DNA from 3 places in the Alishewanella sp. HL-SH06 genome. Region 1 is predicted to be linked to each of the others. Evidence: predicted binding sites of a transcription regulator. Region 1 holds the regulator's gene; each other region holds the start of a gene.

Region 1 (11,049 bases):
AATAGCCCTGTGCCGTTGGCAAATTATGAATAACGTGCTTGAGAATTTCATCGGGTGCTTCAAAACCAAATGGGGCAGGGTTACCAATATTGAGTTTTAGGATCCGATGACCTTCTTCTTCCATGCGCTTGGCTTCTCTAGCAACTGGCCCACGGATGTCATAACATACCCCATCTAACTTAGTTGAACGTTCAATTGGTTTCATATCTTCGCCATTTACCCCGTTATATCCATCCAGACAGCTAAATCTTACTGAGCCAGTTTTTATCAGACAGACTAAATTTGCAATGATTTCAGCATAAAATGCGTAAAAAAAACCAGCGTGGCAACTTTTGGTCGAATCTAGCAGACTAAGGCGGTAGAATGGCAGGTTAAATAATAATAATACGTTCTAATAGTGTTGAATTGTTGTTTCATGACAAAGGTGGTTAATGCTGTTTTTCCGAAAATTATTGCTGGTATTGTTTTGGTTAGGGGTGCTGATTGCCACGTTAAGCCCTTTTAGCCAACTCGAACCATTAAAAGAAAGCGATTCGCTCGAGTCTTTCGAGCAATGGCAGATCCCAACTCGGCTGTCTGCATTATCGCAGGCTGATCAGAAAAAACTGCTACAGCGGTTGGCTTATCCCCGCTCTGAAATTCCCGCTCGGCCGTTACCCGACTTTAATGCCATTACGGATGTCCGTAAAAAGAAAAAAGCTTTTTTTGATTATTTGCGCCCTCACGTGCGTCGCGAAAATCAACGCTTGCTGTTATTGCGCGAGCAATTATTAGAAATTGAAGATAAAAAGCGTAAGAATATTCGCTTACATATCGACGAATATGCCTTTCTTTATAGTTTGTATGATGAGTTCCGCTTAGATATTACTGAAACGGATATGGCATCGCTGCAAGAATTACTGTTGCGCGTGGATATTATTCCGGAGAGTTTAGTCTTAATGCAGGCAGCCAATGAGTCGGCTTGGGGAACCAGTCGTTTTGCCGTGGAAGGCTATAACTTTTTTGGGCAATGGTGCTTTCGGGAGGGCTGTGGCCTCGTGCCATTAAATCGTGCTGAAGATCAGTTTCACGAAGTGGCCCGATTTGAAGATGCCGCCGCAGCGATTAGCAGTTATTTTTATAATCTGAATACTTTTCATACCTATGAGTCGTTACGCCAAATCCGCTGGAAGTTGCGTGAAGAGGATCGCCCCTTACGTGGAGAAGCATTGGCGCATGGGTTGCATGCTTATTCTGAACGTGGTGAAGAGTACATCGAAGAGATAACCGCCATGATCCGTTACAATCGACGTTTTTTAGAAGATTAAGCTGATTGCTATTTCCTGCGCTGCAATGCCGAATTGAAAGGCTGCGCTCCAACAGCATGATGCCAAGTTAAAGCGCAGCGATAATCAAGGGGTTAGTTTAACTCGACCGCTTGTAGCAGCGGCTGCTCATCCTCGCTATCTATTTCTAAGCCAACCGGAATGCTGGGGATGGTCGCTTTATCAAATGCTAAATCACCCTCAGTCGCTAAAGCGTCACCCTTCGTCAGCCCTGCGAAATTAAACAGCGATTTATCTGCTAAATGTGATGGCACGATGTTTTGCATGGCTTGAAACATGGTCTCGATGCGCCCAGGAAAGCGTTTATCCCAATCTTGCAGCATTTCTTTGACCACTTGGCGCTGCAGGCCGTCTTGTGAGCCACAAAGGTTACAAGGGATGATCGGAAACTCACGAGCGGCAGCGTATTTTTCAATGTCTTTTTCTTTGCAATAAGCCAAAGGCCGGATCACGATATGCTCACCGTTGTCACTGACCAGCTTAGGCGGCATCGACTTCATCTTGCCACCATAAAACATGTTTAAAAACAGGGTTTCAAGCATATCATCACGATGATGGCCTAACGCAATTTTAGTGGCGCCCAGCTCTTTTGCAGTGCGATATAAAATGCCTCGGCGCAAACGTGAACACAGCGAACAGGTGGTTTTACCCTCTGGAATTTTATCTTTGACTATCGAGTAGGTATCTTCAGTAACAATCAGATATTCAATACCCAGCTGGTTTAAATACTGAGGTAATACCTCAGCAGGGAAGCCAGGTTGTTTTTGATCGAGGTTAACGGCAATAAGGCTAAAATTTACCGGCGCGGATTGCTGTAAATTCATCAGGATATCGAGCATGGTGAAAGAGTCTTTGCCACCAGAAAGGCAGACCATGATCTTATCACCTTCTTCAATCATGCCGAAATCAGCAATGGCTTGACCCACACCCCGGCGCAATCTTTTGTGTAATTTGTTCAGATTGTATTGAGCTTTTGCTTGTGCTGCGTGCGACATCAGTAACTACCCGCCAGAAAAAAGGCGCTCATTATACCCAACCTCGCGCCTTTACCAAAGTCTGATAATTAGCTTTTTTCAAGCGGACAAATAAAGTCAGCGGGTTTCATGGCTAATACATCGCAATCTAGGCGGTCGATGACATGTTCAGCGGTATTACCAATGATCGCCGCGGATAAGCCCGTACGCCCAATAGTGCCGATAATGACCATTTCGGCATCCAGCTTTTTGGCCAGTTTCGGGATCACGTCTTCGGGCATACCTTCTAACACATGACATTGATCTTTGCTGATTTGATGTTTTTCGGCCAGACTTAATATCGCATCTTTATGATGGCGGCGTAGGGTGTCATTGTATTCTTGTGGATTAAACTCGGGGATCTCAATCGCGATATTCACCGGGGTGCCGGGATAGGCATTGACTAAATGCACCTTAGCATCGAGTAATTGCGACATTTGTTGTGCTTTGTGGATCACCCGTTGATTTAATGACAGGTGATGTTCTTGCTCACTACCCGCATTAACGGCAGCAATGATATTGCCTTTAGCAGGCCAGGCATGATCTTTAACTAACAATACTGGGCAAGGACATTTACGCAAAATATGCCAATCGGTCGGCGTAAAAATCATCGATTTTAAAACATCATGATCATGCGTCCCTTTGATCACCAGATCATAATCATTATCTAAGACGGTTTTCACCACGGCTTCAAAGGGGCGATTGTGCCAAACCACGTGCAATTTGATGTTTAAACCCAAGGCGCTGGGTTGTTCTAATAAGGTTTTGACCCAAAGTTCGCGATCTTTAATCACCGACTGTTTCATCGATTCGCGTTCGTCACCCGATAACATGGTGGTCATCTCGTAAGAGAATTCATAAACACTAAGAAAAGCGGTCAGTTGACAGCCTTGCTTGCGGGCAAGTTCGATGGCTCTATCGAGCGCTTTTTGCTCATCAGCGCTCGGATCTAAAACCACTAACACATTATTATAAATAGACATTAAAGCTTCCCTCTTAAGTCAATAAGCTTATCTAAGTGTAGACCAAGATAAGCGATTAATAGGGATTTATGTTTGTGCTATATCAAGTTAAGGGGAGTTAACATTGGCCTGAAAGCGCGGTTAAGCTGGGGGCATCCAAAATGGTGATAAGCTTGCCATCAACTTGAATGATTTCATCTTTGTGCATTTTACTCAGCAAGCGGCTGATGGTTTCTACGGTCAAGCCCAAATAATTACCAATGTCGCTGCGGGTCATACTGAGCCGGAAAGCTTTTTCAGAAAAACCACGATTGCCATAACGAGAAGCCAAATGATTTAAAAAAGTTGCCAATTTTTGCTCTGCGGTTTTACGATTTAACAGCAACATCATTTGCTGATCAGATTGAATATCTTGGCTCATTAAACGCATCATTTGCTGGCGCAGTTTAGGTAATTGACTTAACAGATTTTCAAGGTTTTGATAGGGGATTTCACAAATCATACCGGTTTCTAAGGCTTCAGCATAGCTGGCATGTTTTTCAGTATTGATGGCGTCAAAACCAATGACATCGCCAGGTAAATGAAAGCCGGTGATTTGCTGCTCACCTTGTGAGGTGAGCGTGAAGGTTTTAAAAGAGCCCGTGCGGATGGCATATAGCGATTTAAGCTCGTTACCGCTTTCAAACAACATATCGCCTTTGTGCAAAGGGCGCTTTCGCTGAATAATATCATCAAGTTTGCTTATTTCTTGCTCACTGAGCGAAAACGGTAAACACAGCTGACTAAAACCGCAATCCTGACAATTTATAGCTGAACGTTGCATCACACACACCCTTTTACCCTTAATAGGGTAACAGCTTAAAAAACTAGTCTATGCAAAGCAAGCCATATCGTGTAAAAACCATAAACCGCTAACAGTAATGCCGCACTGTAACGAAACCATAGTTGGTTTTTTAGTTTGACTAGGCTATTAGCCGCGGAGCCAAATACCAGTAACGCAGGTAAGGTGCCGACGCCAAAAAGTAACATGATCAGTGCACCGCTACTGGCACTGCCGCTGGCTAAACTCCAACTAAGGGTTGAATAAACCAAACCACAAGGCAAAAAGCCCCATAACATGCCATAGCTTAGGGCTTTAACACTGCTATCAAGCGGTAATAAGCGCTTCGTATAAGGTTGGATAAAGCGCCACAAACCTTGCCCTGCGCGCTCTAAGCGCGTTAAACCAAACCAAAGCCGGGCAATATACAGCGCCATTGCCAGTAATAATAAGCCGGCCAATAAACGCAACCCAATAAAAGTGGCTCCGGTAATGCCCATGGCGGTCGCACCAAAATAACCGACCAAACCACCAAAGCAGGCATAAGTAATCAAGCGGCCAAGGCTTAACAACACTTGTAAGCGAAACTTTTGCCAAGCACTTTGGGCAGGCATGGCAAATTGTAAGGCGGCAACAATACCACCGCACATGACTAAACAATGGCTGCTACCTAAAAAGCCAATCAGCAGCGCCGCGACATAATCAATGTTCATCAGGCTTGTTCGGTGGTGTCGCTTTGGGCTTATCTTCGTCGAACAAGATACTTAAGCCTTCTTTTTCTAAATCTTCAAATTGCTTTGAGCGCACCGCCCAAAAGAAGATACCGATGCCAATAGCCACAAACAGGATGGCAATCGGGATCAGTACATAGATAATGCTCATTTTTTCAGTAACCTCAATGAATTGGATACCACTAACAGCGAGCTAAACGACATGCCAATCACGGCAATGTAAGGGGAAACAAAACCCGCAACGGCTAGGGGGATAATAACCAGATTGTAGCCCACTGACCAGCCAAGGTTCTGTTTGATCACCCGGGCGGTTTGTTTGCCACCTTGAAGAAGGTTTTGTAATAAGCGTAAATCGGCTTTTAAAAATACCACATCTGCTTGGTTTTTCGATAAATCGGTGCCAGATTGCACCGCAACTGAAATATGCGCAGCGTTAAAGCTCGGACTATCGTTAATACCGTCACCCAGCATCAGCACTTTGGCACCTGTTGCGATTAATTGTTGGATCTCGGTGACTTTATCTTCAGGGCTGCAGCCTTTGTGCATAAAGTCGAGTTTTAATGCTGCGGTTAATTGTTCTGCTTGTACCGAGTGATCACCGGTTAACATCCCCAGTTTATAGCCTTGCTGCTGAAGTTGCTGAATTAACGCCGTCGCTTCTTCGCGTAATTTATCGACGAGTTGCAACTTGGCTTGCAGTTGGTTATCGAGAGTAAAATACACCTGCCATTCTGGCTCTGCTGGTACGCCACAAAATTGTGCGCTGCCCACTTTGAGTTGCTGGCCTTGCCAACGAGCACGAATACCGGCGCCAATGGCTACCTGTACGTCGTTTAATGTTAGGGGCTGCGTTAAATACGGTGCAAAGGCCCGGGCAATCGGATGCTCAGAATATTGTTCTAAATTGGCCACTAAGTTAAGTAAATCGGTTTCAGCTAGGGTAGGGTTGACCCTGTGCACCTGTTGTAAGCTAAATTTACCTTCAGTTAAGGTGCCGGTTTTATCTACCACGATATGGCTAATGTTGGGTAAAACCTCAAGCACTTGAGCATTTTTAATCAGCACGCCTTGTCGATTTAATCTGGCCAAGGCACAGGTTATCGCCGTGGGGGTCGCTAAGCTAAGGGCGCAAGGGCAGGTGGCAACTAACACAGATAGGGTGACCCAAAATGCGCGGCTAGGATCCCACCAGAAATACCAAAGTAAGAAAGTGAGCAGGGCGATCACCAATAAACGCTCGACAAAATACTTGGCTAATTGGTCGGTTTTTTCGACTAGTTTCGGTTTTTGGCTCAGCGTCAGTTGTTGTAATTGAATGATTTGACCCAAGCGCGAATGGGCTAAAACTCGGCTTACTTGAACCTGTAATAAACCATCGTGATTAACGCTACCGGCCAATACTGTATCGCCAATTGTTTTACTGATCGCGCGATATTCACCGGTTAACATCGACTCATCAACTGAGCTTTGCCCGTCTTTTACTATGCCATCGGCGGGCAGGGTTTCACCGGCTTTAACTAAGATGATATCGCCCGTTTGTAAGCGCCGAGCCGATGTGGGCTGTGGCCCTTGCTCGGTGTGAAGGGTGGCCGTAACCGGCATGATTTTTAATAAATTACTGGTCGCTTCGCGGGCTTGCGCACGGGCGCGGAATTCAAAGAATTTGCCTAATTGCAGCAAGAAGGTAAACATGCAAACGGATTCAAAATACACTTCGCCGGTTTGCATCGCGGTGGCATACGCAGATGCAAAAAAGGTGTAATACAGGGCCAGTGTAACCGGCACGTCCATATTCATTTGTCGTGCCTTAATACTGCGCCAAGCACTGACTACAAAAGGTTTAGCGGCATACAGCACCACAGGGATCGTTAAAAGCAAACTGATCCAACGCAGATAGCCTTCATGGGCTGTTTCAATGCCAGTGTATTCGCCAAAATACAGCGCAAAAGCCAGCATCATCACTTGCATAGTTAAAATGCCGGATACCGCAAGACGCTTGAGATAACGGTTAAGCTCGAGTTTGAATTTGTGCTCTTCTTGATCGGCCACAAAGGGGCTGGCTTGATAACCAATATCGTTGATACGTTGTAAAATAGCGCTGAGTGACAGCTGTTTACTATCAAATCGCAGCAACGCTCGCTGGGTTGAAGCGTTAATGCTCACACTGTGGAGCTGAGGCAGTTTGCGAAGTTGTTTTTCGATTAGCCAAGCACAAGCTGCACAGCTCATACCACTGATGGACAATTCAATATCGGTTAGCTCATTATGCTGCTGACTAATATCGGCTAACACCGCCTCGTTATCAAATTGGCTTAATTCGGCGCTGAGATCCAAAGGTAGAGCATCGATCTTAGTGGCTGCAGCCGTTCGAAAACGATAATAATCGGCAAGACCATTACTAAAGATAGTATCAGCGACGGCTTGGCAGCCAGCACAGCAAAAATAATGTTCTTGCCCGTCAACGTTTAAAGTAAAACGATCGCCAGTGTGTACCGTTTCATGGCAATGAAAACACCTCACTGCTGCCACAGCCATTATCCTTCTTAATAACCCAGTTTAATTTCTTGTTCTGCCGGCAGTGTTAAGTTGGCGCGCAGTCGCCATTCTTCGGATTTGTCTGATACGGTTAAACGCCAGCGGCCGTTTGGCGTGATCGGTAATGTTGCCACATACAGTAGCTCGCCACTGCGTTCGGCATCAACCGCAAAATCATGTGCGCCTAGGGTAGGGTGGTAAAAATCAAGATGAATAGTTTCACCCAATACTTGGTTTTCAGTAAATCGAATGACCGCCCGGTTACCGGCGACTAAAATACGTGCATCCATATTGCGCAGGGCGGCTTCGCGATATTTCGCCAGTTGCATATTGATACTTTTACCGGCTTGATAATAGTCGTCAATGACGATTTCAGGCTTGTGCTGCTGCATGACCACAACGGTGTGTACGGCTTTTAGTGCGGTAACCACGGGTATGGCGATTAATACCCAAGTCCAAGAGTATTTATACCAGGGTTTAGTATCTTCTTGCATAACTCACCTCGTTCATAAAACTAAGCCCCTTTACGGGGCCTAGTGTGCTTCGGATTGCTGTGCGGTTTATCGCAAGTCTTCCGGATTAGACAATCGATAGATATAAGCTGTTAAGATATGCACTTTGTCTTCGCCTAAAGTCGTTTTAAAGGCTGGCATCACACCATAACGACCCAAACGTAGTGTCTCTTCGATAACAGCAGAAGAGCCACCATACAACCAAATGTTATCCGTTAGGTTTGGTGCACCGAAAGGTAAGTTATGGGCAACGCTACCACGGCCATCAACACCATGACAGGCTGCGCACATACCAAATTTCGCTTTGCCCGCTTCAGCATCTTTTTCGTTAACAGCACGCCCCGATAATTGCAGTACGTAAGCTGTCATTTCTTTGATGCCTTGGTCGCCAAGTGCGGCTTCCCAGCCGGGCATGGCAGCTTTACGGCCATGTAATAAGGTTTCTTTGATCTTATCCGCTGTACCGCCATACAACCAATCGTTGTCAGTTAAGTTGGGGAAACCTCGTTGGCCACGTGCATCTGAACCATGACAAACCGCGCAGTTTTGTAAGAACAAGCGTTGGCCGATTTTCAAGGCTTCTGGATCGTAAGCCAAATCTAAAACATCGCGTTGAGCGAATTGCTGGAACACAGGGCCATACACTTCGTCAGCTTTTGCCACTTCGGAGTCTAACTGAACATGGCGGCCTTCTTCTTGTGCCTGTAACACCGCTTGACGTGATTCTTCCAAAGACTTGATGCCTTGGTTTGAACTCGTCCAACCCAGAAAGCCTTTCCAGTTGCCTAAGCCCGGATAAGCCGCTAAATAATAGACTGACCAGACCAAGGTGGCTAAAAACATGTATGTCCACCATTTAGGTAGTGGATTGTTAAATTCCTTTAGACCGTCTACTTCGTGATCAGTGGTCTGATCTTCAGGCACACCGACATAATTTTTAAGGTTCCACATGATCAGGACTAAACACAGCACCAATACTGGGATGGTTAGTACCCAAATCCAAAGACTCCAGAAGCTACTCATGCTCCGACTCCCGTTTAGAATGTTGTTTTTTGGATTCTGATTCGTCATCAAAAACTAAGTTAGCCGCTTCGTCAAAATCAGACTTACGCTTTTTGCTGTAAGCCCAAATAACGAAGGCAACAAAGCCGACGAATAGAATCACTGTCAGAATGCTATGAACTGTTGCAAATTCCATGGCGATTACTTTAAGGCTGTGCCCAATGATTGCAGGTACGCAATCAGGGCTTCCATTTCAGTTTTGCCTTGCACTGCTTCAGCGGCACCCGCGATATCTTCATCGGTATATGGCACACCGAACTTACGGAAAATTTCTAGTTTTTTCGCAGTATATTTGCCATCGAGCAGGTTAGCATCTAACCACGGGTAACCGGGCATATTAGACTGTGGCACCACTGAGCGAGGGTCCATTAAGTGAGCATAATGCCAATCGTCGCTATACCGTTGACCAACACGAGCTAAATCTGGACCTGTACGCTTGGAACCCCATAAAAACGGGTGCTCCCAAACGCTTTCACCGGCAACGGAATAATGACCATAACGTTCTACTTCCGCTCGGAAAGGACGCACCATTTGGCTGTGACAGTTGGTGCAACCTTCACGAATAAAAATATCGCGCCCTTCCATCTGCAATGCAGTGTAAGGTTTTAGGCCATCAATGGGCTGAGTGGTTTCTTCCATAAACATCAAAGGCGTAATTTGTACCAGGGTGCCGAAGCTGATCGCCACGATGGTTAACACCCCTAACAAGCCAACGCTTTTCTCGACTTTTTCATGATGATTCTTTTGCATGGCCAGTCTCCTTACGCCGCCGCAACTGCTGGGACAGCAGCTGGATGTTTTTTACTTACTGTTTTGTAGACGTTGTAAGCCATGATGAGCATACCTGTCACCACAAATAAACCGCCAATAAAACGCATCAGATAAAACGGCATAGAAGCTTCTAAACTTTGTACAAAGCTATAAGTTAAGGTGCCGTCAGTGTTGACTGCACGCCACATCATGCCTTGCATAATGCCGCTTATCCACATGGCAACGATGTAAAGTACGACACCGATAGTGTGTAACCAGAAGTGAGTATTAATCAGTTTCACGCTATACATGCCAGCTTTATTAAATACTGCTGGAATCAAGTGGTACATTGCGCCGATAGAGATCATCGCTACCCAACCTAAAGCACCAGAATGTACGTGACCGATAGTCCAATCAGTGTAATGCGATAATGCATTTACTGATTTAATAGCCATCATGGGGCCTTCAAAAGTCGACATACCATAAAACGATAATGACACGATTAAGAAGCGTAAGATAGGGTCGGTTTTCAGTTTATGCCATGCGCCTGACAGGGTCATAATACCGTTGATCATACCGCCCCAGCTTGGTACGAATAAGATAACAGACATCACCATACCTAAAGATTGAGTCCAATCTGGCAGAGCAGTGTAGTGTAAGTGGTGCGGGCCGGCCCAAATGTACAAAGCAATTAGAGCCCAAAAGTGCACGATAGACAAACGGTAAGAATAAACAGGGCGGCCAGATTGTTTAGGCACGAAATAATACATCATGCCTAAGAAACCCGCGGTTAATAAGAAACCTACTGCGTTATGTCCATACCACCATTGCACCATGGCATCGACTGCACCGGCATAAATGGAGTAAGACTTACCAAAATTCAGCGGAATAACCATACTGTTAACGATGTGCAGTGCTGCAACTGTGATAATAAAACCACCGTAGAACCAGTTTGCTACGTAAATGTGGCTCGTTTTACGTTTGGCTAAAGTACCAAAGAACACAATAGCGAACGATACCCAAACGACGGTAATTAAAATATCGATTGGCCATTCTAGTTCAGCATATTCCTTGGTCTGGCTTAAACCCATGGGTAAGGTGATCGCTGCAGCAACAATAACAGCCTGCCAACCCCAAAATGTGAACATCGCTAGCTTTTCGGCAAATAAACGTACCTGACAGGTGCGTTGCACAACGTAATAACAAGTGGCGAACAAAGCACTGGTTCCGAATGCGAAGATAACCGCATTGGTATGTAAGGGACGAAGACGGCTGTAGGTCAGCCATGGGGTGTCGAAATTAAGCGCTGGCCAGTATAACTGGGCTGCAAGTAATACAC
Region 2 (11,049 bases), 980 kb from region 1:
AAGCCCAGCTTGGCCATCGTGTACTGCTTCGAAACTTAACCCATCTAGTGCGAGATATTCCGCCACTAGCTGACACAGTTCAGTGTCGTCATCAATCATCAAGATCTTTGGCATGCTACTACTCCTGTTGCTTTAGGTCAGTTTACGTGGTCACTTTCAGACTGTCAGGCTCTTTACAGAATCTTTACCTGTCCTTTGCGTTGCTTTGCATTGGCTGAGTTAAGCTGTAACAGTCAACTAAGCGGAGAGCAAATGATGAAAGCGAAAACCTTATTACTTACCTTGAGCACCCTTGTCGCCTTTTCTTCTGCAAGTATGGCTGCAGCACCAGACTCAGCAGAAAAAGCACCGCATCAATATAAACAGCAACAGCACAAGCGGCAACAAATGGCACCGGGTGCCATGCTAAAGCGCCAGTTAGCCAGCTTAGATTTGTCTGCTGAACAAAAGCAAGCCGTTGCGGCTGTCTTAGCCGAACACCGAGTTAATCAAGGCGATGCAGCAGATCGAGCGGCCGACAAGCAAGCTTGGCAAGCACTGATGGATGCGCCACAGTTTGATGAAACAACGGCAAAACTTTTACTAGAAAAGCGTCGTGCTAAGCAAGAAGAGCGTCAGTTGCATTTGCTGCAATTACGTCATCAAATCAATCAGATCTTAACCGTTGCGCAACGTGAGCAATTGAAAAACCAACGTGAAGAACGCCGCAGTAAAAGCGAGGGCCGTGATGGTGAAGGTAAACCTGAGGGCCGTCGTACTAAAGCAGAGCGCTCAGCTTAAGGCACGTTCTGCTTAAATAAGCAGCTGGGCGTCTATTCGACGCCCAGCTCTTTTAATTTGCGCGTTAGCGTATTTCGGCCCCAGCCTAATTTGCGCGCGGCTTCTTGTTTATGACCATGCGTATGATGCAGCGCCTGCTGTAACACAATCTTCTCAAAAGCGGGGCCCGCTTCGGCCAAAATATTTTCTTCACCTGCGGCTAAGCGTTCCGTCACCCATTGCGCGAGCAAGCTTTGCCAATCACCATGAACTGCGTCGGTAACCGAGTTATAACTGTTTTTACCGCTTTGTGTTAATTCTGGCGGCATATCGGCCACCACAATATGTTTGCCACTGGCCATCACGGTGAGCCAACGACAGGTGTTTTCTAATTGCCGCACGTTACCTGGCCAATCTAAATCGGTCAGAAATAATTCTGCTTCTTTGCTCAGCGTTTTCGCTTCTACATTAAGCTCCGTTGCGGCTTGCTGTAAGAAGTGGCGTGCCAGCTTAGCAATATCCTGGCGGCGCTCTTTTAGAGTAGGTAAATGCACGCGGATCACGTTTAAACGATGAAATAAATCCTCACGAAACTTACCTTCTTGAGCTAGCAATTCTAAATTTTGGTGGGTGGCCGCAATAATACGGACATCTACTCCGACAGCCTGATGACCGCCGACCCGGTAAAATTGGCCATCGGCTAATACCCGTAACAGACGTGTTTGTACATCAAGCGGCATATCGCCAATTTCATCCAGAAATAAGGTGCCGCTATCGGCTTGTTCAAAACGCCCTTTACGTTGCGTATTGGCCCCGGTAAACGCGCCTTTTTCATGACCAAATAGCTCAGATTCAATCAGATCTTTTGGGATCGCCGCCATATTCAAGGCAATAAAGGGTTTTTCTGAGCGAGGGCTGTGTTTATGTAAGGCGCGCGCGACCAACTCTTTACCAGTACCTGATTGCCCATTAATCAGTACACTGATACTGGAGCGGGCTAAGCGACCAATAGCACGAAACACTTCCTGCATGGCCGGCGCTTCACCAATAATCTCTGGGTTGAGTGCCGGAGGCAGCGGTTGCTGTTTGGCTAATTGGTTTTTGCTGTGCTCTAAAGCCCGACTGATCAGGGCGACGGCATCGTTAACATCAAAGGGCTTAGGCAAGTATTCAAAAGCACCTCGTTTAAAGGCGTTGACGGCGCTGTCTAGGTCAGAATGCGCTGTCATTATGATCACGGGTAAATCAGGGCTAAGTTCTTGCAACTTGCTAAGTAGCGCCATGCCGTCTGTACCGGGCATCCGAATATCCGATACGACAACTGCCGGTTGTTCATACTCTAAGCGTTGCAGCATTAAATCGGCTGAGGCAAAGCTTTCACATTGGATATCGGTGCGTGCTAAGGCTTTTTCTAAGACCCAACGAATGGAGTTATCGTCATCAATGATCCAGACAAATTGATTCATACATCATCCTCACAGTCTGAAATAGGTAAATAAATCATAAAACCGGTATGTCCCGGCCAGCTTTCACAGTCTATCCAACCGCGTTGTTGATGGATCAGCGTTTGCGCAATGGATAAGCCTAAGCCTGTGCCACCCGCTTTGCCGCTAACCATTGGATAAAACAATGTGTCGCGAATGGCCACGGGTATACCCGGACCGTTATCGATGACTTTAATGCAGGCAACCAGCTTATAGCGCTTACCGTGCAAGGTGTGCTGATGCAAGATACGGCTTTGTAGCGTGATTTGACCTCCATCGACGAGTGCTTGTTGTGCATTTCGTACGATATTTAATAAGGCTTGTTCTAACAATTCAGGATCGAACATAAAATCGGGAATACTGGGATCATAATCACGTTGAAAATAAATTTGTTGTGGATTATCCATGTTCGCCAGTTTAAGGACTTGCTCTGCAACCTGGTGCAAATTACTTTGTTGTAAACTTGGAGGCCGATAAGGGCCGAGCAAACGGTCGACTAAATTACGAAGACGATCCGCTTGGGCAATAATCAGTTGGGTGTATTCTTTTTGTTCATCATCCAGTGACTCTTCTAGCAGCTGCGCAGCACCCCTTAAACCGCCTAAGGGGTTTTTAATTTCATGGGCTAAACCACGGATCAATTCACGGGCGGCTAGATGCTGATGTTGTTGCAGGCTTTCCATACTGATCTTGCGTTGATGATCAACTTGGCGCAGCTCCAGCAGCAAATATATCGGCTGTTGCTCAATAATAGTGACTGAGATATCTAACAATAAATGACGACCATCAATTAATACTGCCTGTACGTCACTGACGCTAAAAGCTTGTTTGCTTTGCATCGCGTTATACAAATGATTGGCTTTTAAATCGATGTGTTGAAATAAACCGGGAAAGAACTGTTGCTTAAGCTTTTTTTCGCCTAGGCCTAAAACGGCACAAGTGGCGGTATTAAAATAACACACGCTGAGCGTTTCATCTAACACCATTACCGCGGTAGTGAGCTGATCAACCAGTGAGATCGCAAACGAGTCCTGAGTCATAAACTTACCTATTGCACCAATTTGGTGCTATGGAAGTGAAGCTTAACTCAGAACAACCTGAATTTCACTGACAATGCACTAATTTGGTTAATTTATACGAGTTCTATGCATATAGAAGATGGTAAGAGGACTTGTTGCAATTAGCTTGCCGTTTTCATCTAGAAGCTCTATTTGTACGTTGTGTTCTCCGCGATCAACATCACGCAACACAAACACCGCACTGTTCTGTGGCTCGCCATGCGGTTTACCATCGAATAATAGCCTAACGCGAAAGCCACGCTGAAAACGGGGACTGATACGGCCGGAGATATAAACTGAACCGGTGTTGTCGCGAACGGTGGCTTCATTTTCAGGTTGGGTAATTGAGACAGTATAAGGCTCAGGGGCTGGTGGCTTTTTTTCAGGTAAGCGTGTGTCTGTTGCTTCCATGATATTAGGTCGGCTTTGCAAACTGACTTCTTCTGAGCCGGGTAACGGGCTATCTGAAAAAACCAAAACACCATTGGCATCACGACCGACAAATATCTTCTTTTCTTGCGCCAAAGTTGAGTTGGCAACGAGTAATAATGTCAGTGACAGCCAAAGTAATTTCATTAATGTTGTATTCCTGAGTTCCGTCTTCCTGACGCTTCTTTTAACTTTAGCTGGAAATACTTAAATATTCTACAAAAAAAAGCTCACCGAAGTGAGCTTTTAATGCACAGAAAAAACTTAATTAACTGATATTACACGCTGTAATACAATTCAAATTCAAGCGGGTGCACAGCCATTGCAACTTTGCGGGCTTCCGCGCGCTTGATACCAATATAAGCATCAATCATTTCGTCAGACATAACGCCGCCTTTAGTGAAGATCGCGCGGTTTTTGTCTAATTCGTTTAACGCTTCATCTAAAGAGGTAGCCACTTGTGGAATGTTGGCTGCTTCTTCAGCAGGTAAGTCATACAAATCTTTGTCCATGGCATCGCCAGGATGGATCTTGTTTTGAATGCCGTCTAAACCCGCCATCAATTGTGCAGTGAAGGCTAAATATGGGTTAGCTGCTGGATCCGGGAAGCGACACTCGATACGACGTGCTTTTGCACTAGGCACCAGAGGGATACGGATTGACGCAGAACGGTTACGCGCTGAGTATGCTAACATCACAGGCGCTTCGAAATGTGGCACTAAACGCTTGTAAGAGTTAGTAGATGGGTTAGTGAAAGCATTGATGGCTTTAGCGTGCTTAATGATACCGCCGATGTAGTAAAGTGCGATTTCAGACAAGCCAGCGTATTTGTCACCTGCGAACAGGTTAACGCCATCTTTAGCTAAAGACTGGTGGCAGTGCATACCAGAACCGTTATCGCCGACTAATGGCTTAGGCATAAAGGTAACTGTTTTGCCGTACATATGTGCTACGTTGTGAATTACATACTTAAGCTGTTGAACTTCATCTGCTTTTTTAGTTAATGTATTGAAACGCGTTGCGATTTCGTTTTGACCCGCAGTGGCCACTTCGTGGTGATGCGCTTCAACAACTTGGCCCATCTCTTCAAGCACCATACACATGGCACTACGAATATCATGGCCTGAATCTACTGGTGGTAACGGGAAATAACCGCCTTTAACACCCGGACGGTGACCTTTGTTACCTTCTTCATAACTCGTGCCTGAGTTCCACGCGGCTTCAGTAGAGTTCAGTTTGAAGAAAGAACCTGACATGTCCGTGTGGAAACGCACGTCGTCAAACATAAAAAATTCTGGTTCAGGGCCAAACAACACTGTGTCAGCAATACCTGTTGATTTTAAATACGCTTCAGCGCGCTGAGCGATTGAACGTGGGTCACGATCATAACCTTGCATGGTGCTTGGTTCGATAACGTCACAAGTGATGTTTAACGTGGTTTCTTCAAAGAAAGGATCTAATACAGCGCTAGAAGCGTCTGGCATTAAAATCATGTCTGAATCGTTGATGCCTTTCCAACCGGTAATAGAAGAGCCGTCAAACATTTTACCGTCTTCAAATGTCTCTTCAGAAATTTGGCTAACCGGTACACTGACGTGTTGCTCTTTACCTTTGGTATCGGTAAAGCGCAGATCGATAAACTTTACATCGTTTTCTTTGATAAGTTTCAGAACGTTTTCTACAGACATGCAGTCCTCCAAGTGAACCAATTTGAGCATTTGTATTGTATGTTGCCCTGTTAAATGCCAGATATATGCCAACATACTAAGTTTATGTATCTATTAATTATTTAAAAAAATCAGCACAGCCAGTTGATAGCTTTGCACTAAAATGGTGCTTCACTGCATCAAGTTGGTGCTTCGCGGGCTCGCTCTCAGTGTAGCGGAAAATTAACCGCCTGAAAAAAAATCAGTAAAAGCACGCATGGAATTTTTCTTTCAGACAAATAAAGAGTAGAATATGCGCCCTTAAGTTTAAAATGCGTTTGCCTGGTGGTCATTATGGTCATCTAGTGCCACAGAGGATACATATTCATGAGCGTTACCGCTTCATATTTAGATAAATTACGTAACATCGCTATTATTGCCCACGTCGACCACGGTAAAACAACCATGGTTGATAAGCTGTTGCAACAATCCGGAACCTTCGATGCCCGTGCTAAGTTACAAGAACGGATGATGGATTCAAACGCACAGGAGTCAGAGCGGGGTATTACTATCCTGGCCAAGAACACTTCTGTACGTTGGAACGGTTACCATATCAATATTCTGGATACACCAGGACACGCTGATTTCGGTGGTGAAGTAGAACGTGTTTTATCAATGGCTGACTCGGTATTGTTGTTAGTTGATGCGGTTGAAGGCCCTATGCCACAGACGCGTTTCGTAACACAAAAAGCCTTCGCTCATGGTTTAAAGCCTATCGTTGTTATCAATAAAGTTGATAAGCCAGGTGCTCGTGTAGATTGGGTTATCGACCAAGTTTTCGATTTATTCGATAACTTAGGCGCTTCTGATGATCAATTAGACTTCCCGATTGTTTATGCGTCAGGTCTGAATGGCTGGGCTTCATTAGAAGCCGACGTTAAAAAAGACGACATCACAGATTTATTTGAAGCTATCGTCAAGTATGTTGCCCCTCCAGCCGTTGAATTAAATGGCGAAACGCAATTACAGGTTTCTCAGTTAGATTACTCTAGCTACTTAGGCATTATCGGTATCGGCCGTATCAAGCGTGGTTCATTAAAACCGAACCAGCAAGTGACGATTGTGAGTGCTGATGGTACCAAGCGTAACGGTAAAGTAGGCCAAGTATTCGGTTACCTAGGCTTAGAGCGTATCGAAACACAAGAAGCGCAAGCGGGTGATATTGTTGCCTTTACCGGCTTAGGCGAATTAAAAATTTCTGACACCATTTGTAGCACTACTAAGGTTGAACCTTTACCGGCGTTACAAGTTGATGAGCCCACCGTTACCATGACTTTCCAAGTCAACACGTCACCTTTCGCGGGTAAAGAAGGTAAGTTTGTGACTTCACGTCAGATTTTAGAGCGTTTACAAAACGAACTGAAACACAACGTAGCTTTACGCGTTGAAGAAACCGAAGACGGTGACAAATTCAAAGTGTCAGGCCGTGGTGAATTACACTTAGGTGTATTAATTGAAAACATGCGTCGTGAAGGTTTTGAGTTAGCGGTTTCTCGGCCAGAAGTGATTATGAAAACCATAGACGGCGTGAAAATGGAACCTATGGAAAACGTGACCATTGACTGTGAAGAACAGCATCAAGGTACCATCATGGAAAAGATGGGCGAACGTAAAGCCGAAATGACCAACATGCAACCAGATGGTAAAGGTCGTAACCGTATGGACTTCCTGATGCCAAGCCGCGGTTTAATCGGTTTCCGTACTGAATTTATGACGATCACTTCTGGTACCGGTTTGATGTACCACAGCTTTGACCATTATGGCCCGCATAAAGGCGGTTCTATCGGTCAACGTATGAACGGCGTGATGATCTCCAATGCTATGGGTAAAGCCGCTGGTTATGCCATTTTCTCTTTGCAAGAGCGCGGCCGTATGTTTATCGGTCATGCTGAAGAAGTGTATGAAGGTCAGGTTATTGGTATTCATAGTCGTAGCAACGATCTGACTGTTAACTGTTTAAAAGGCAAGCAGTTAACTAACGTACGTGCTTCAGGTACTGACGAAGCGATCAACTTAGTCCCACCTATTCGTTATGCTTTAGAGCAAGCGTTAGAGTTTATTGACGACGATGAATTAGTTGAAGTGACGCCAAAGTCAATCCGGATCCGTAAGCGTCATTTAACGGAAAACGACCGTAAGCGTGCAAATCGTAAAGCCGATTAATCGGTAGAGCCGTAATAAAAAAGCCAGCGAAAGCTGGCTTTTTTATGTGTAGAAAGCAACCTTAAGGCGCAGCAAACTGCAGCATAAGCCCACACAGGTAAGCACCATAAGTGCCGACACCATAACCGAGTACCGCTAATAATACCCCGACCGGCGCGAGAGAGGGATGAAAGGCCGCTGCGACAATGGGAGCCGAGGCCGCACCGCCGACATTCGCTTGGCTGCCCACAGCCAGATAAAACAATGGTGCTTTAATCCACTTTGCCACAATGACCAGTAAACCGGCATGAATGGCCATCCACACTACGCCAACTACAAACATAATGGGGTAATCTAAAATAGCGCGGATATCCATTTGCATACCAATACTGGCCACCAGTATATATAAAAACACTGAAGCCATTTTAGATGCGCCTACGGCTTCCAGTTTTCTGAGTTTGGTGTTCGATAATAATAACCCCAGCGTCGTGGCTACCACCACCAACCAGAAAAAGGTACTGGTCAGGCTGTACATGGCTAATTGTGGCGCTTCTTTGGCTATCCAAGGCGCAATACCATCGGCAGCAAAATGTGCTATGGCTGTGGCACCAAAACCTACCGCAATAATCAACATCAAATCATGCAGTTGCGGTATCCGTGCATGCTGCGCTTGATAGTGTTCGATACGTTGTTTTAACTCGCGAATGGCGCTGGTGTCCGCTCCGGTTTTCTTATCAAAACTCTCAGCGCGACTGGCCCAAATTAATAACACCGCCATCCAAATATTCGCCATGATCACGTCAACGGTGATCATCACCGAAAAAATCGTGTTATCCACTTCAAACACTTCTTTCATCGCGGTTTGATTGGCGCCACCACCAATCCAGCTACCGGCAATGGTGGTCATGCCACGCCAAATATCGCCACCCAGAGCATCAGGCGCAAGGCTACCAACAATTAATAACGCGATGGGCCCACCGATCATAATGCCCAAGGTACCTGTGAAAAACATAATTAAGGCTTTAGGCCCTAGCCCTAAAATCGCTTTAAAGTCGACGCTTAATGTAAACAGCACCAAGCTAGCGGGGAGTAAGTAACGTGAAGCGACATGATAAATCGACGAGCCTTCTGCATCGATTAACCCAAAAGTATTTAACAGTGACGGTAAAAAATAGCAAAGTAACAAGGCGGGAACAAAACGATAAAACGCTTGGCAATAACGGTGACTGCTGTGGCTGGTATAAAATACCACCCCCAGAATGACCGTAATGACGCCAAATAACACAGCATCATTGTTAAACAGAACAGCAGAGTTTTGCATGGTGTGGTTTTCCTGAAGTCTTTTGCTTCCTATTACGTCTTAAAACAACAATAACGCAGACAGGGTGGGGCTGGCTAGCATGCGTTTTTGATCGCTATTGAAAAAACGACCAAAGCGGTAAAAACGAGGTTTGATGGCGGTGAGGGCTGCAAAGCAAAAAATTATGCGCTAATAAATACGAAATCATCTACACTGAATTTAGCATGGCAATAGTTAAACCAAAGATGGCGTGGCACAACTCAGTGGAAACTTGATGCTTATCAAATCCACAACGCGCATTCATCAGTATTATAATAAGCAACAATGCAGGAGAAACAACATGAATAATATTAATCGTCGCAATTTTTTCAAGATCTCTGCCGGTGCAGTGATTGGTATGACCGTGGGTGGCGTTAGCTTAAGAGCTTTTGCTGCCGAGCCGGTAAAGTTAGATGATCCATTAGCGGCCGCAATGAAATACACGCACAAGTCTGAGAAAGCCGATCAGAAATGTGCAAACTGTAGCTTAGCGCAAGGCGTCGATGGTGATGAATGGCGCCCATGTGCTATTTTCCCAGGTAAATTAGTGGCCTCTGAAGGCTGGTGTTCTGCTTGGGTTAAAAAAGCTTAACGATGCCTCCACCTCAACCTGAGTTTAAACCAGAGTGTTTGAACTCAGGTTATTTTGCGGCTGGTTGAGCCGCAATCATAGTCATTCTCTTGAGTTATTCATTCACTTCGTTTGCTGCCTTACCCCTTTATTGTCCTGTCATAAAACAGCCATATCGGCTTGTTAATGTATCTTTTTTAGGATGAAGACAGGTGTGTCATGCGACTTAAACTTACCATTGCTAAACGTGTTGTGCTACTTGGGCTGATCCCCTGCATATTATTAGTGGTGGTGTTATTAGCCAGCTTTTGGGCAGCTACGGTCAAAGACCGCTTATTTCATCAATTATATGCCCAGCACTTGGTGATTTTAACGCATGTGATGACACCGCAAAAACTTTTGCAGCAACAAGGTTTAAGCTTGTTACAACAGTATCGAACTGGCTGGATTAGCGCTGAGCAGGCTCAGCAGCAGGTTGAACAATTACTGCTAGAGGCAGAACAGCATTGGCAGCAGTTTATCGATCAACGTATAGCCAAAACGGCAGAGGATGCGGTGTTACTTGAACAATTAGACACTGCTTTTGCAAAGGCGATCCAGCATTATCAGCAATGGATAGAGTTTGCTGGTTCAGATGCCTTGTTAGTTAAAATTCTTAATGAATCGACTATTACTTACGAAGTGTCACAGCACATTGCGCCGTTTACGGTGCAAGCAGAGCAGTTTGTGGAACAGCAAATTGCCACCGCTGCCGAAGTACGCGATCAGGCTGAGCAATTAACCTTAGCCATGCTACAGGGTTATTTATATGGCGGTGCAGCTTTATTGCTATTGGTGTTAGCGTTAATTTGGCGCACCCGTGTTGCGGTTAGTCAACCGCTGCAACGGTTGCGTGACATGTTATTGCAATTATCACAGCAGGCTGATCTCACCTTAAGAGCTGATGAGGCAGGTCATGATGAAATTGCAGAGGCGGCCAAAGCGTTAAATCAAATGCTTGGTCGTTTTGCGGTTCTACTACAGCAATTGGGTGCGAGTTCTTCGGCGCTCAGTCAACAAGCCGGCCAAGTACAAACCATTAGTGAGCAAGTCAATACGGGGGCAGGGCAGCAGGCGCATCAAGCCGATCAGCTGGCCTTGGCGGTGTCAGAGATGAGTGCCTCACTAAACCAAGTGGTCAGTCAAACCGCAGCGGCAACCGACAGTGCGACCCGAGCACAACAACTTTGCCAACAAGGCAGTGCTGATGCGTTACTCAGTATGCAAAGCTCAGAGCTTCTTGAGAAAACCATGTTGCGATCGCGCGATTTGATGCGAAGTTTACAAGGCGATGCAGGCAAAATTTCCAGTGTATTGGAAGTGATTGGAAGTATTTCAGAGCAAACAAATTTGCTAGCGTTAAATGCAGCGATTGAAGCTGCTCGTGCCGGTGAAGCAGGGCGTGGGTTTTCGGTGGTGGCTGATGAAGTGCGAACGTTGTCAGGAAATACTAAGGCTGCGACTGAATCAATCCGCGAGATGATTAATACTTTGCAACAACAAGCCGATCATGCGGTTGCCG
Region 3 (11,049 bases), 640 kb from region 1:
GGTTACTGGTGGTGCTTCAGCCGTTTACGGTTCTGATGCAATCTCTGATGCAATCTCTGGTGCAATCAACTTCATCATGAAAAAGAATTTTGAAGGTGTGCAGTTAGATGCAGGCCATTCAAGAACGGCTGAAGCCGATGCCTTTACAGATAACATTGCTTTAACCATCGGTGGCAACTTTGACGATGATAAAGGTAACGCCGTTGTTTCTTTCAGTTACTATGACCGTGACCCATTATTATTAGGTCAACGTACTTTAGGTAATTATGGTATTTCTACTGCGTCTGGCGGTAACTTATCTAACTTCCAACAAGGTGTTGCACCTATTCCACCAACACAGCCATTATGTGGCCAAAACGCGCCAAACGTAGTAGCACCAGGTGGTGGTAGCGGTACAACAATCCCAACACGCGTAGGTATTGTTGGCGCCACAGGCACCAGCGGTCAATTCCGTGATGACGGTTCTCTAGTGATTGGCCCAACATGTTCGGCCTTTAACTTCAACCCGTATAACTATTATCAAACACCTTCTAAGCGTTTTAGCGGTACTGCTATTGCGCATTGGGACATCAATGATGATACAACTGTATACGGCTCATTCAACTTTACAAATACTAACGTATTACAACAAGTTGCTCCATCAGGTATTTTCGGTAATACCTTTATGGTACCAGTTGCTAACCCATTTTTCTCTGATCAAGCTCGTAGCGCTTTAGTAACTGCAGCGAATAACAGCATCAGCCAGTTAAACGGTCCTGGTTTAACGACATGGATTGATGGCAACAATAACGGTGTAGTTGATACCCCTGACTCATTGTTACTTTCTATCTTCCGTCGTACAGTGGAGCTTGGCCCCCGTTCAACTGAGTTCAATACTGATCAGTTCCAGTTAATCGGTGGTGTAAAAGGCTTTATCAATGACTCATGGGCATACGATGTGTCTTTACAACACGGTGAAACGAACCGTGTAAATACCAACGCCGGTTATACTAACGTTGCCAACATTGCTAACGCATTAAACGCTTCAAGCACCACTACCTGTAACACCGGCGGCGCTGGTTGTGTGCCAATTAACCTGTTTGGTGGTTTTGGTACTATTACGCCAGAAATGGCAGCTTATGCTTCAGCAACGGCTTTCTCTACAACGGCTTATCAACAACGTGTTGTTTCTGCAGTAATCGATGGTCCAATTGATGCTGTGGTTTCTCCATTTGCTGATACACCTTTAGCCATGAGCTTTGGTTATGAGTATCGTGAAGAATCGGCATTCTTCAACCCAGATGAGTGTTTGAAACTTGCACCAACTAGCTGTTTAGGTGGCGCAGGCGGTAACTCATTACCTGTTGGTGGTTCGTTCAAAGTGAATGAATTATACGGCGAAGGTAAATTAGCACTAGTTGAAGGCAAAGAACTGGTTGACCTGCTTGAGTTAGAGTTCGGTTACCGTCACTCTCACTTCGACACTGTTGGCGCAACAGGCAGCTGGAAACTAGGTTTAGCTTACCGTCCAACTGACGAGTTGTTAGTTCGTGTTATGAAGCAAAAAGCAACGCGTGCACCTAACGTAGGTGAGTTGTATGCGCCATTAACCACTAACTTAGATAACGCTGATTTAGACCCATGTTCAGTATCTAACCCGAATATCAGTGCGACGTTACGTGCTCTGTGTATTTCAACAGGCCAAACTGCAGCACAAGTTGGTCAGGTTAATGATATCGTATCTGGTCAGATCAACATTCTGTCAGGTTCTAACCCTGATAGTTTACCAAACGAAGAAACCGCCAATACTACAACAGTAGGTTTTGTTTGGAGCCCAGAGTTTGACTCTATTAAACGTGCAATGTTCTCTGTTGATTACTATGACATCAACATTGATGGTTACATCGGTGAAAACACTGCTCAAGAAATCTTAGATGGCTGTTATGAGCTTGGTAATGCCGCACAGTGTGCGCAAATCACGCGTATCGGTGGTTCATTAAACATCCCTGGTGCAGGTGTTGAAGCCTATACCACCAACCTGTCTTATATCAAAACTCGCGGTGTTGAAGCGGCTTTCAACTTCGGTTTTGATTTAGGTGATATGGGTATGTTGGATTTTGCGGGTAACATCAACAAGTATCTAGAAGTGAAGAGCTTAAGCTCACCAGTATCGTCAGTGATTGATTGTAATGGTTTCTACGGTACTAACTGTAACCCACAGCACGAAATTAAAGCGACACAACGTACTACTTGGAACATGAATGACCTGTCAGTATCACTGTTATGGCGTTACTTAGGTTCAATCGAGCGTGAAACTGCGCAACAAGCTGCTACTTTTGAAGCCTTCCGTCAAATTGGTTCATTCAGCTACTTCGACTTAGCCACAAGCTATGTTGCTTCTGAAAACCTGACTATCCGTTTCGGTGTAGATAACTTATTCGACCGTGACGCGCCAGTCGTTGGTGGTGAAGCAGGTAGTACTTCAGTGAACAACGGTAACACTTTCCCAGGTTACTATGACATGTTAGGCCGTACTTACCGTTTTGGTATTTCTCTGAAATATTAATATTGCGTAAGTTATTCGGTTAATAAAAACCTCTGACAATTGTCAGAGGTTTTTTTTTGCATCAATGAAAAAAGTATCATGTTTATTGAGCAAGTAACGGCAGTGGGTACTTGTAAAGCTATCTGCAAGGTTGACTATGAGTTAACTGAAGAATGATTTTTATTTATTTCATAAACTTTCGCTAAATCTTTCTAATTAATTTAGAAGCCAAAAATGCTGTTAAGAGTGCTGGATGTAAATTTAATGATGCTGAAATGTTTGTTTTTATTTGTTTTTTGTGGGCTGTATTGTTTTGTTAACACATAAAAAGAAATAGTGTCAAAAAGTTCAATTTTTGCGACTAATAACATGCTTTTAATCTTGACCTGAATTTTTTTGCTGCATATTATCGGGCAGTGTTGTACCGAGATTGTATTCGGGCGATTCTCAGCAGACACACATAAAGATGTGACTGACTACAAAAAACAACGAGATACTCTGAAGAGTCATCCAGGGAGTTAAATATGTTCACCAATAACAAGCTAAGCAAAGCAGTTCGGCTAGCAATGGTTTTCGGTGCTGCAACAACATTGGCATTTGCCGGTTCTGTTTCAGCGCAAGAAACTGAAGAAGACGAAACAGCAAAAAAAGATGAAAAAACTGAACGCATTCAGGTTGTCGGCTCGCGCATCCGCACTGATGGTTTAGATAGCGCTTCTCCTATTACTATTATCAGCACTGAATTAGCAAAAGACCAAGGTTTAAGTACTTTAGGTGAATTACTGCGTACTTCTACTGTTGCTGCTGGCTCAAGCCAATTAATCTCAGCATTATCTGTTGGTTTCGTCACTGCCGGTGGTGCGGGTAACGAATCAATCTCTATGCGTGGTTTAGGTGCTAACCGCACATTAGTATTATTAAACGGCCGTCGTGCTGGCCCTGCGGGTACTCGCGGTCAAGTTGCTGCTTTCGATTTAAACTCAATTCCTTTATCTGCGGTAGAGCGTATTGAAGTATTAAAAGACGGTGCGTCTTCTTTATACGGTTCTGACGCAGTAGCCGGTGTTATCAACATCATCACCAAAAAAGGCGATGGTTCTAACGTTACTGTTAACCTTGACCAGCCATTTGAATCTGGCGGTGAAAATTATCGTTTAAATGCAACTTACGGCAAAACCTTTGACCGTGGTTCATTCCGCGTGGTAGCTGACTATAACTTGCAAACTGAGTTAGCGCGTGGCGATCGTGATTTCTTCGATTGTAACCAGCGTTTATTCTACAGCCAAGCTAACCCTGGTGAGCGTACTGATCCTATTGATCCACGTACCGGTGATTACCACTGTAGTGCTTCGCAATACGGTGTGTGGATTTATAACTATACGCCAGGTGTTTCTAACCCAGGCGGTGCTTCAAACTTCAGAGGCGGTGTTAAAGCTCAGTATGACTATGATGGTTTTTTCGCTGCCAATAACCGCCCAACGTTTAACAGTTTAATTACCATACCGGGTTCTGATAATATTTCTGTACCAAACGGTTGGTACCCTGTTTCTTACGATAAAGAAACAGACGGTTGGGCAGATGCTGATCACCCATTCCAAAACTTACAAACGATGATCCCAGAAAGCGAAGTCGCTTCTGTGTTTATGATGGGTGATTATGATTTAACTGATAATATTTCAGCTTATTCTGAGTTTATTTTCAGCCAACGTAAGACTGTAATTAATAGCTTCCGTCAATTCTGGACTGCGCAATTATCTGGCCGTCGTTTCATTAGGGGTGGCACAGTCGATGGTTGGGGTGGTGATGCTGTAGGTTATATGCCTGTTGCCATGACTGACCATTCAGGCGGCGAAACTACGATTGACTATAACCGTTATGTATTAGGTCTTGAAGGTTCCTTAGGTGACTGGAGCTGGGATGTGTCATTCCAAAACAGTTACAACAAGGGTTCTTACGATACTAAAGTTATTTTATTCGATGCAATGAACATGGCACAAAATGCTGTATACGGTGGTCCATGTGTCGGTGAAGTATCGCCAGTTTCTGGTAAAGCTTGTACTCTGGTAGATTGGTTAAGCCCAGATCACATCAATGGTAATCAGTCACAAGCCGTTAAAGACTTCTTATTTGATATTGACTATGGTGTAACGACTTATCGTCAATCAACCATCGACGGTTATATCACTGGTGACTTGTTTGAATTGCCTGCCGGTATGATCAGTACTGCGGTCGGTGCTTCATTCCAGCAAGATGCGATTAATGACGTGCCAGGCGAAGCCACTTTAGCAGGCAACTTGTGGGGTTCTACTGGTGCGGGTATTACCGCAGGTTCAGCGAATACTCGTGCAGTGTACAGTGAAGTGTTTGTGCCAGTTTTACGTGATATGTTCTTAGCCGAAAGCTTAGATATCACCGCTTCTGGCCGCTGGACTGATGTTTCTACTTACGGTTCTGATTCAACGTTTAAAGTATCTACAAACTGGGTTATTGGTAACGGTTTCCAAGTTCGTGCTTCTCGTGGTTCTTCATTCCGTGCTCCAGCACTATTTGAGCTTTATTTAGAGGGACAAACCGGTTTCTTAAATCAAAATGGTAATGATCCATGTCTAAACTGGTCACAACGTTTTGCTGAAGGTAATTTAGACCCTCGCATAGCAGCAAATTGTGAAGCAGATGGCGTACCTGCAACTTATGTTAATCCAGGTAGCTCTATGACTTCTATCACCGGTGGTGGCGCAGGTATATTAGAAGCAGAAACTTCCATCTCTCAAGGTATCGGTATTGTTTGGAAGAGCCCGGAAGATAAATTTGGTTTTTCAGCAGATTATTACGATGTTGTCATTAGTAAGCAAGTGTCTAACTTAGGTGGCGGTGCTGTATTAAACTTATGTTATACCTCTGATAGTTTCCCAACTGATCCGTTCTGTGGTCAATTTACTCGTCGTGATGGTACCTCAGGTGATTATGGTATTGATACTGTATATGGTGGTTATGTTAACGTAGCACAACAAAAAGTCCGTGGTACTGACTTCTTGTTAACTTACCAAGATGATTTTGATTTTGGTTCGTTACGTATTCGCTTAGATCACACGGTTCAGTTTGAGCGTTCATTCAAGCAGTTTGCTGATAGCGATCCACAACAATATGTTGGTGACGTAGGTGATCCGAAGCACGTAGGAACGTTAAGCACCACGTTAAATCGTGACGGCTGGCGTTACACTTGGAACATGCGTTATGTTTCAGGCACAGACGATTACAAATACTTCGCGAATGGTAACCAGACGACTTACCGTGGTCAGGCTTCAACGTTCATCGCTGAAACACCCACTTACATCCTACACTCTGCTTCAGTACAAAGAGATATCTATGGTGTAGATGTGACCTTCGGTATTGCTAACTTGTTCGACAAAGAGCCACCACAAGGTTCTCCAGCAGGTGTGCGTACTGCGGGTAACTCTATACTTTACTCTCAGTATGAGTTCATTGGCCGTCGTGCATTCTTGAACATGTCTTACGATTTCTAATTTGCGCTAGCGAATTAGTAATAGTTTGAATAAAGCCCCGTTTTGCGGGGCTTTTCTTTTGTGATTATTCAAGCCTAATGCTTTTCAAATAGGCATAAATTCATTACCATAAGCGCCAGTTTTGATTTGAATCAACTTTTGCGCGGTAGAAATAAATGGCTGACGAAAACTTTAAAGACTCTTTGAATGCAAAACAGATACTGATATTTGTAATTGTTTTTGTAAGTTTGCTGTGTTTAGTGCCAATTTTACGCTGGGTACAGTTATTGGGTTAATGCAGTTTTGCATTTTCCAGATAGCCGCCACTCGGGCGGCTTTTTTATCGGTTTAATACAAGGGTAAAGCAATGGATTATCAAGCATTAGCAGCAGAATTGAAGCGCGTGATCAAAACGGTAGAAAACTACCCGAAACCTGGCATTACTTTTCGGGATGTTACCAGCTTAATGCAAGATGGCCCCAGTTTTAAAAAAGTGATTGATGCTTTTGCGGCGCATTATCAGCAGCAAGGTATTACTAAGATTATTGGTACGGAATCTCGCGGTTTTATTTTTGGGGCGCCTTTGGCTTATGCGTTGGGTATTTCGTTCGTGCCTGTGCGTAAACCAGGCAAATTACCTCGCGAACGCATCTCGCAGGCATACACCTTAGAATACGGCCAAGATGCACTGGAATTACATGCTGACGCCATCGCTGCAGGTGATAAAGTGTTATTGGTTGATGATTTGCTAGCCACTGGCGGTACTATCGATGCTACCGTGCAATTAGTGCGTCGTTTAGGCGGTCAAGTTGAAGATGCGGCCTTTGTTATCGCTTTACCTGAATTAGGGGGCGTGGCAAGACTTGAAGCCTTAGGCTTGAAACTTTGCAGTTTGGTTGAGTATCAAGGCGAATAAGTTTAGGCTAGGCACTGTGATGTTAGGTGCAGGAAAGCGGGCATGAGTTATCAGGTTTTAGCAAGAAAATGGCGGCCACGTCATTTTAGTGAGTTGGTAGGGCAACAGCATGTAAAAACCGCGTTGGCGAATGCCCTAACCAGCAGTCGCTTACATCATGCTTATTTATTTACCGGCACCCGTGGTGTCGGTAAAACGACCATCGCCCGTATTTTTGCCAAAAGTTTAAATTGTGAAACGGGCATTACCGCAACGCCTTGTGGCCAGTGTAGTGCTTGCCAAGAAATTGATGCCGGCAATTTTGTTGATTTGCTCGAAATTGATGCGGCTTCTCGAACTAAGGTTGAAGACACCCGCGATCTACTGGATAACGTGCAATATGCACCCAGTCGTGGTCGTTTTAAAGTGTACCTGATTGATGAAGTGCATATGCTGTCGCGGCATAGTTTTAATGCTTTATTGAAAACCCTGGAAGAGCCTCCGCCGCACGTCAAGTTTTTGCTCGCAACGACTGATCCGCAAAAGTTACCCATCACGGTCCTCTCGCGTTGTTTACAATTTAGTTTAAAAGCCCTGACGCCGGTGCAAATTGAGCAGCATTTAGCAGAAGTGCTTGCTGCCGAGCAGATCCCGTTTGAAGCGGCTGCGCTCACCGCCTTAGCCAAGGCGGCCAAAGGCAGTTTACGCGATTCGTTAAGTTTAACCGACCAAGCTATTGCGCTAAGTAATAGCAATCTTACCGTCGAAACCGTACGTCAGATGTTGGGCTTATTAGATACCCGTTTTGCTGTAAGTTTACTGAGTGCGCTGTTAGCCGCCGATATGGCGCAGCTGCAGCAGGCGTTACAAGAACTGTTAAGTCAACAGTCTGATTATCAGCAGGTGTTAGATGATATGTTGTCGCTGTTGCATCTGACCGCGCTAACACAACTGCAGCCTGCTGCGGCAGACTTATCTGAACAAGCCGAAATGATCCGTTACTGGGCTGCGCATTTAGCGCCTGAGGCGGTGCAGTTGTATTATCAATTGTTAATTAGTGGCAAAAAGGAGCTCCCTTTTGCACCAGAGCCGGTGGTCGGGCTAGAAATGGCGTTATTACGGGCCATGGCCTTTGTACCCGCTAGCCGCACAGAGCCGCAAAGTTCGGCGCCAACGCAAGCGCTATCAACACCAGCCGCCTCGACACCTCAGGCACGCCCAGCCGTAATGGCTGCGCCAATTTCTCCACACGCTATGGCGCCCGTTACTGCGCCAAGTCAGGTAACCTCTGCGGCAGCTGAACCACACCAACCCACTGAGGCGGCGGCAATAGCCTCGGCGCCAACAGAAACGTTAATCGCCAGTGCTACAATGCCTAACACGGCCTTAGGCAATAACCCGATTACCACGCCTGATAAGCATAGCGCTACTCCAGTAGCATCGGCGATAGATGAGGGAACCGCGCGTATTATGGCTCGGCGTGGGGTGCAAGTGACGGCAGCACCGCCAGCGGTGGAGACAGTCGCAGGAAAAAAGCCTGAGCGCCCGATGGCGCTGCCTCAGTCTGAATTACCTCGACGTTTAAATACGCCGCCATCCGCCATTGCTGTTACAACAAAACCGCAACAAGCCACTGCGGTAGTATCCGAGCCTGCTGCAAAGTTAGATCCCCGTTCACACCAGCATGACGATGAAGATAGTGCCACTGCAGATGACACCGTTAGTTTTGCTGAGCAACAAGCGTTAACGGAAGCATGGTGGCAGCAACAGCAATTTGATGTTTTACCCAGTAATGATACCGATGAGCTTGACGAGCAACGTTTTTCTATTCGTTTTGCCGCTCAGGTCGATGCCTGGTCGCGCTTAATCGAACAGCTATCGATTGGGGGGTTATTACGTTTATATTTATTACATAGTGCTATGCAGCAAAATGGCCTACAAGTGCAATTGCAGGTAGCCCAATCGCAGCAACATTTGGACAAGGGCGATTTTCGTGAAAAGCTGTATGCGGCAATTAGCCCGGTATTTCCTGCCAATTTTCAGTTAGAGATTCAATACTTAGCAGAGATTAATGCCAGTCCGTTAGCGATCCAGCAGCGAATAGAACATGAACGCAAAGACTATGTCAGCCGGTTGTTGCAACAAGATCCCAAGCTGCAAGCCATTCAACAGATATTTAGTGCAGAGCTGCAACTTGACACCTTGCAGGTGAATTAACCTTGTAATTTGTTGAGCGAGTATTTATCTTGTCGCCAACAATTTCCACATCCACAAAATAGAGAGATAGAGTATGTTTAAAGGTGGCATGGGCAATATCATGAAGCAGGCGCAAGCCATGCAAGAAAAAATGGCGAAAGTACAAGCTGAAATCGCCACAATGGAAGTCACGGGTGAATCAGGCGCGGGTTTGGTTAAAGTGACCATGACCGGCAATCACAATGTGCGTCGAGTGACTATCGATGACAGCCTGATGAGTGATGATAAAGAAATGCTAGAAGATTTGGTGGCTGCAGCATTAAATGATGCCGTGCGCCGGGTCGAAGAAAACAATAAAGAGCAGATGGCGAAAGTAACTGGTGGCATGCAATTACCGCCAGGTATGAAGATGCCGTTCTAATTATGGCGAAGTTAACGCCCCTGTTACAGCAACTGATTGAAGCCTTGCGCGTTTTACCTGGTGTTGGGCCAAAATCGGCCCAGCGCATGGCTTTTCAGTTACTCGAGCGTAATCGTAGCGGTGGCGCTCGGCTGGGCACGGCTTTAGTGGCCGCGATGGAAGGGATAGGGCAATGCCAGCAATGCCGTACCTTTTCTGAGCATAGCCTGTGCGCCATCTGCAGTGATGTGAAGCGACAACAAGCCGATGTGCTGTGTGTGGTAGGGTCTGCTGCGGATCAACTTGCAATAGAGCATACTGGGCAGTTTCAAGGGCGTTATTTTGTATTAATGGGCTACCTGTCTCCCTTAGATGGCGTTGGCCCAGCAGAGTTAGGCCTCGATGCATTAGCGGCACAATTAGCTCAAGGTAAACTCGCTGAGTTAATCTTGGCAACCAATCCCACGGTTGAAGGTGAGGCGACAGCTTTTTATATTGCTGAGCTTTGTCAGAAATACGGTTGTAAGGTCACGCGTTTAGCACAAGGACTGCCTTTTGGCGGTGAGTTAGAATATATCGACGGCACCACTTTGGCGCACGCCTTTAGTGGCCGTAAAAGCTTTTAATCCAGCGTAAAGAGTCTACTTAACCGTTAGCGTGGCTAAGTAGACTAAAAATCGACGCTTGAATTCCTACTGTTAACCCCCATATCCTTTGATGAAAAGGCAGGTACTTCGTACTTGTTGTCGCACTTATATTATTTTTGTTGAGGACTCACCAAATGACTGATACCACTGCCACCCAGTCTGGCCAGAAACAAACCCATGGCTTTCAGGCGGAAGTTAAGCAACTGCTGCAACTGATGATCCACTCGCTGTATTCAAACAAAGAAATCTTCTTACGCGAATTGGTGTCAAATGCCTCGGATGCGGCAGATAAACTGCGGTTTTTAGCCCTTTCAGACAGCAGCCTGTATGAAAATGACGGCGAGCTGCGTGTACAAATCAGTTTTGACGAGAAAGCACGTACCCTAACCATTAGCGATAACGGCATTGGTATGGATGAAGCTGAAGTGATTTCGCACCTGGGTACTATTGCGAAATCAGGTACTAAAGAGTTTTTCTCTAAACTGTCCGGTGATCAAAGCAAAGACTCGAAGTTAATTGGTCAATTTGGTGTAGGTTTCTATTCTGCTTTTATCGTTGCGGACAAAGTCACCGTGCGTACCCGTAAGGCCGGCTTGGCTGCAGACAGTGCCGTAGAGTGGGAATCATCAGGCGAAGGTGATTACAGCTTAGCGCCCATTGTTAAAAATGAACGTGGTACTGAAATTACCTTACACTTACGCGAAGGTGAAGACGAATTTTTAAGCCGTTGGAAAATTGAAAGTACGGTAACTAAGTACTCCGATCATATTTCTATTCCGGTAGAAATGTGGGAAGAAGGTACTGAGGCGCGTGAAGAAGACGGTGAAACTATCGCGGCAACGCCAGGCCACTGGAAAGCGGTTAACAAAGCCACTGCGTTATGG

What was found. The regulator FNR, encoded in region 1, switches genes on or off when oxygen is low (the NO sensors DNR and NnrR bind a similar motif). The targets are predictions, from matches to a motif close to TTGATCTAGATCAA.
Region 2: the regulator FNR is predicted to act here: its motif matches at 9,150-9,163, upstream of ACUJFK_RS04320 (high-potential iron-sulfur protein).
Region 3: the regulator FNR is predicted to act here: its motif matches at 6,170-6,183, upstream of apt (adenine phosphoribosyltransferase).

Annotation. Positions count from the first base shown of each region.
Region 1 covers NZ_CP199752.1:1,923,738-1,934,786, forward strand. The annotation lists gene ACUJFK_RS08890 (pyridoxal phosphate-dependent aminotransferase) at 1-205, opposite strand, end outside; gene ACUJFK_RS08895 (glucosaminidase domain-containing protein) at 432-1,307, shown strand; gene ttcA (tRNA 2-thiocytidine(32) synthetase TtcA) at 1,400-2,320, opposite strand; gene uspE (universal stress protein UspE) at 2,389-3,321, opposite strand; gene fnr (fumarate/nitrate reduction transcriptional regulator Fnr) at 3,419-4,123, opposite strand; gene ACUJFK_RS08915 (sulfite exporter TauE/SafE family protein) at 4,159-4,833, opposite strand; gene ccoS (cbb3-type cytochrome oxidase assembly protein CcoS) at 4,823-5,002, opposite strand; gene ACUJFK_RS08925 (heavy metal translocating P-type ATPase) at 4,999-7,386, opposite strand; gene ACUJFK_RS08930 (FixH family protein) at 7,395-7,880, opposite strand; gene ccoP (cytochrome-c oxidase, cbb3-type subunit III) at 7,947-8,921, opposite strand; gene ACUJFK_RS08940 (cbb3-type cytochrome oxidase subunit 3) at 8,914-9,096, opposite strand; gene ccoO (cytochrome-c oxidase, cbb3-type subunit II) at 9,102-9,710, opposite strand; gene ccoN (cytochrome-c oxidase, cbb3-type subunit I) at 9,722-11,049, opposite strand, start outside.
Region 2 covers NZ_CP199752.1:939,958-951,006, forward strand. The annotation lists gene ACUJFK_RS04280 (response regulator) at 1-114, opposite strand, end outside; gene ACUJFK_RS04285 (Spy/CpxP family protein refolding chaperone) at 253-780, shown strand; gene glnG (nitrogen regulation protein NR(I)) at 813-2,225, opposite strand; gene glnL (nitrogen regulation protein NR(II)) at 2,222-3,283, opposite strand; gene ACUJFK_RS04300 (DUF4124 domain-containing protein) at 3,371-3,877, opposite strand; gene glnA (glutamate--ammonia ligase) at 4,009-5,418, opposite strand; gene typA (translational GTPase TypA) at 5,764-7,599, shown strand; gene ACUJFK_RS04315 (DUF819 family protein) at 7,661-8,899, opposite strand; gene ACUJFK_RS04320 (high-potential iron-sulfur protein) at 9,219-9,509, shown strand; gene ACUJFK_RS04325 (methyl-accepting chemotaxis protein) at 9,708-11,049, shown strand, end outside.
Region 3 covers NZ_CP199752.1:1,288,669-1,299,717, forward strand. The annotation lists gene ACUJFK_RS06005 (TonB-dependent receptor domain-containing protein) at 1-2,545, shown strand, start outside; gene ACUJFK_RS06010 (TonB-dependent receptor plug domain-containing protein) at 3,049-6,048, shown strand; gene apt (adenine phosphoribosyltransferase) at 6,395-6,943, shown strand; gene dnaX (DNA polymerase III subunit gamma/tau) at 6,986-9,139, shown strand; gene ACUJFK_RS06025 (YbaB/EbfC family nucleoid-associated protein) at 9,213-9,539, shown strand; gene recR (recombination mediator RecR) at 9,542-10,144, shown strand; gene htpG (molecular chaperone HtpG) at 10,300-11,049, shown strand, end outside.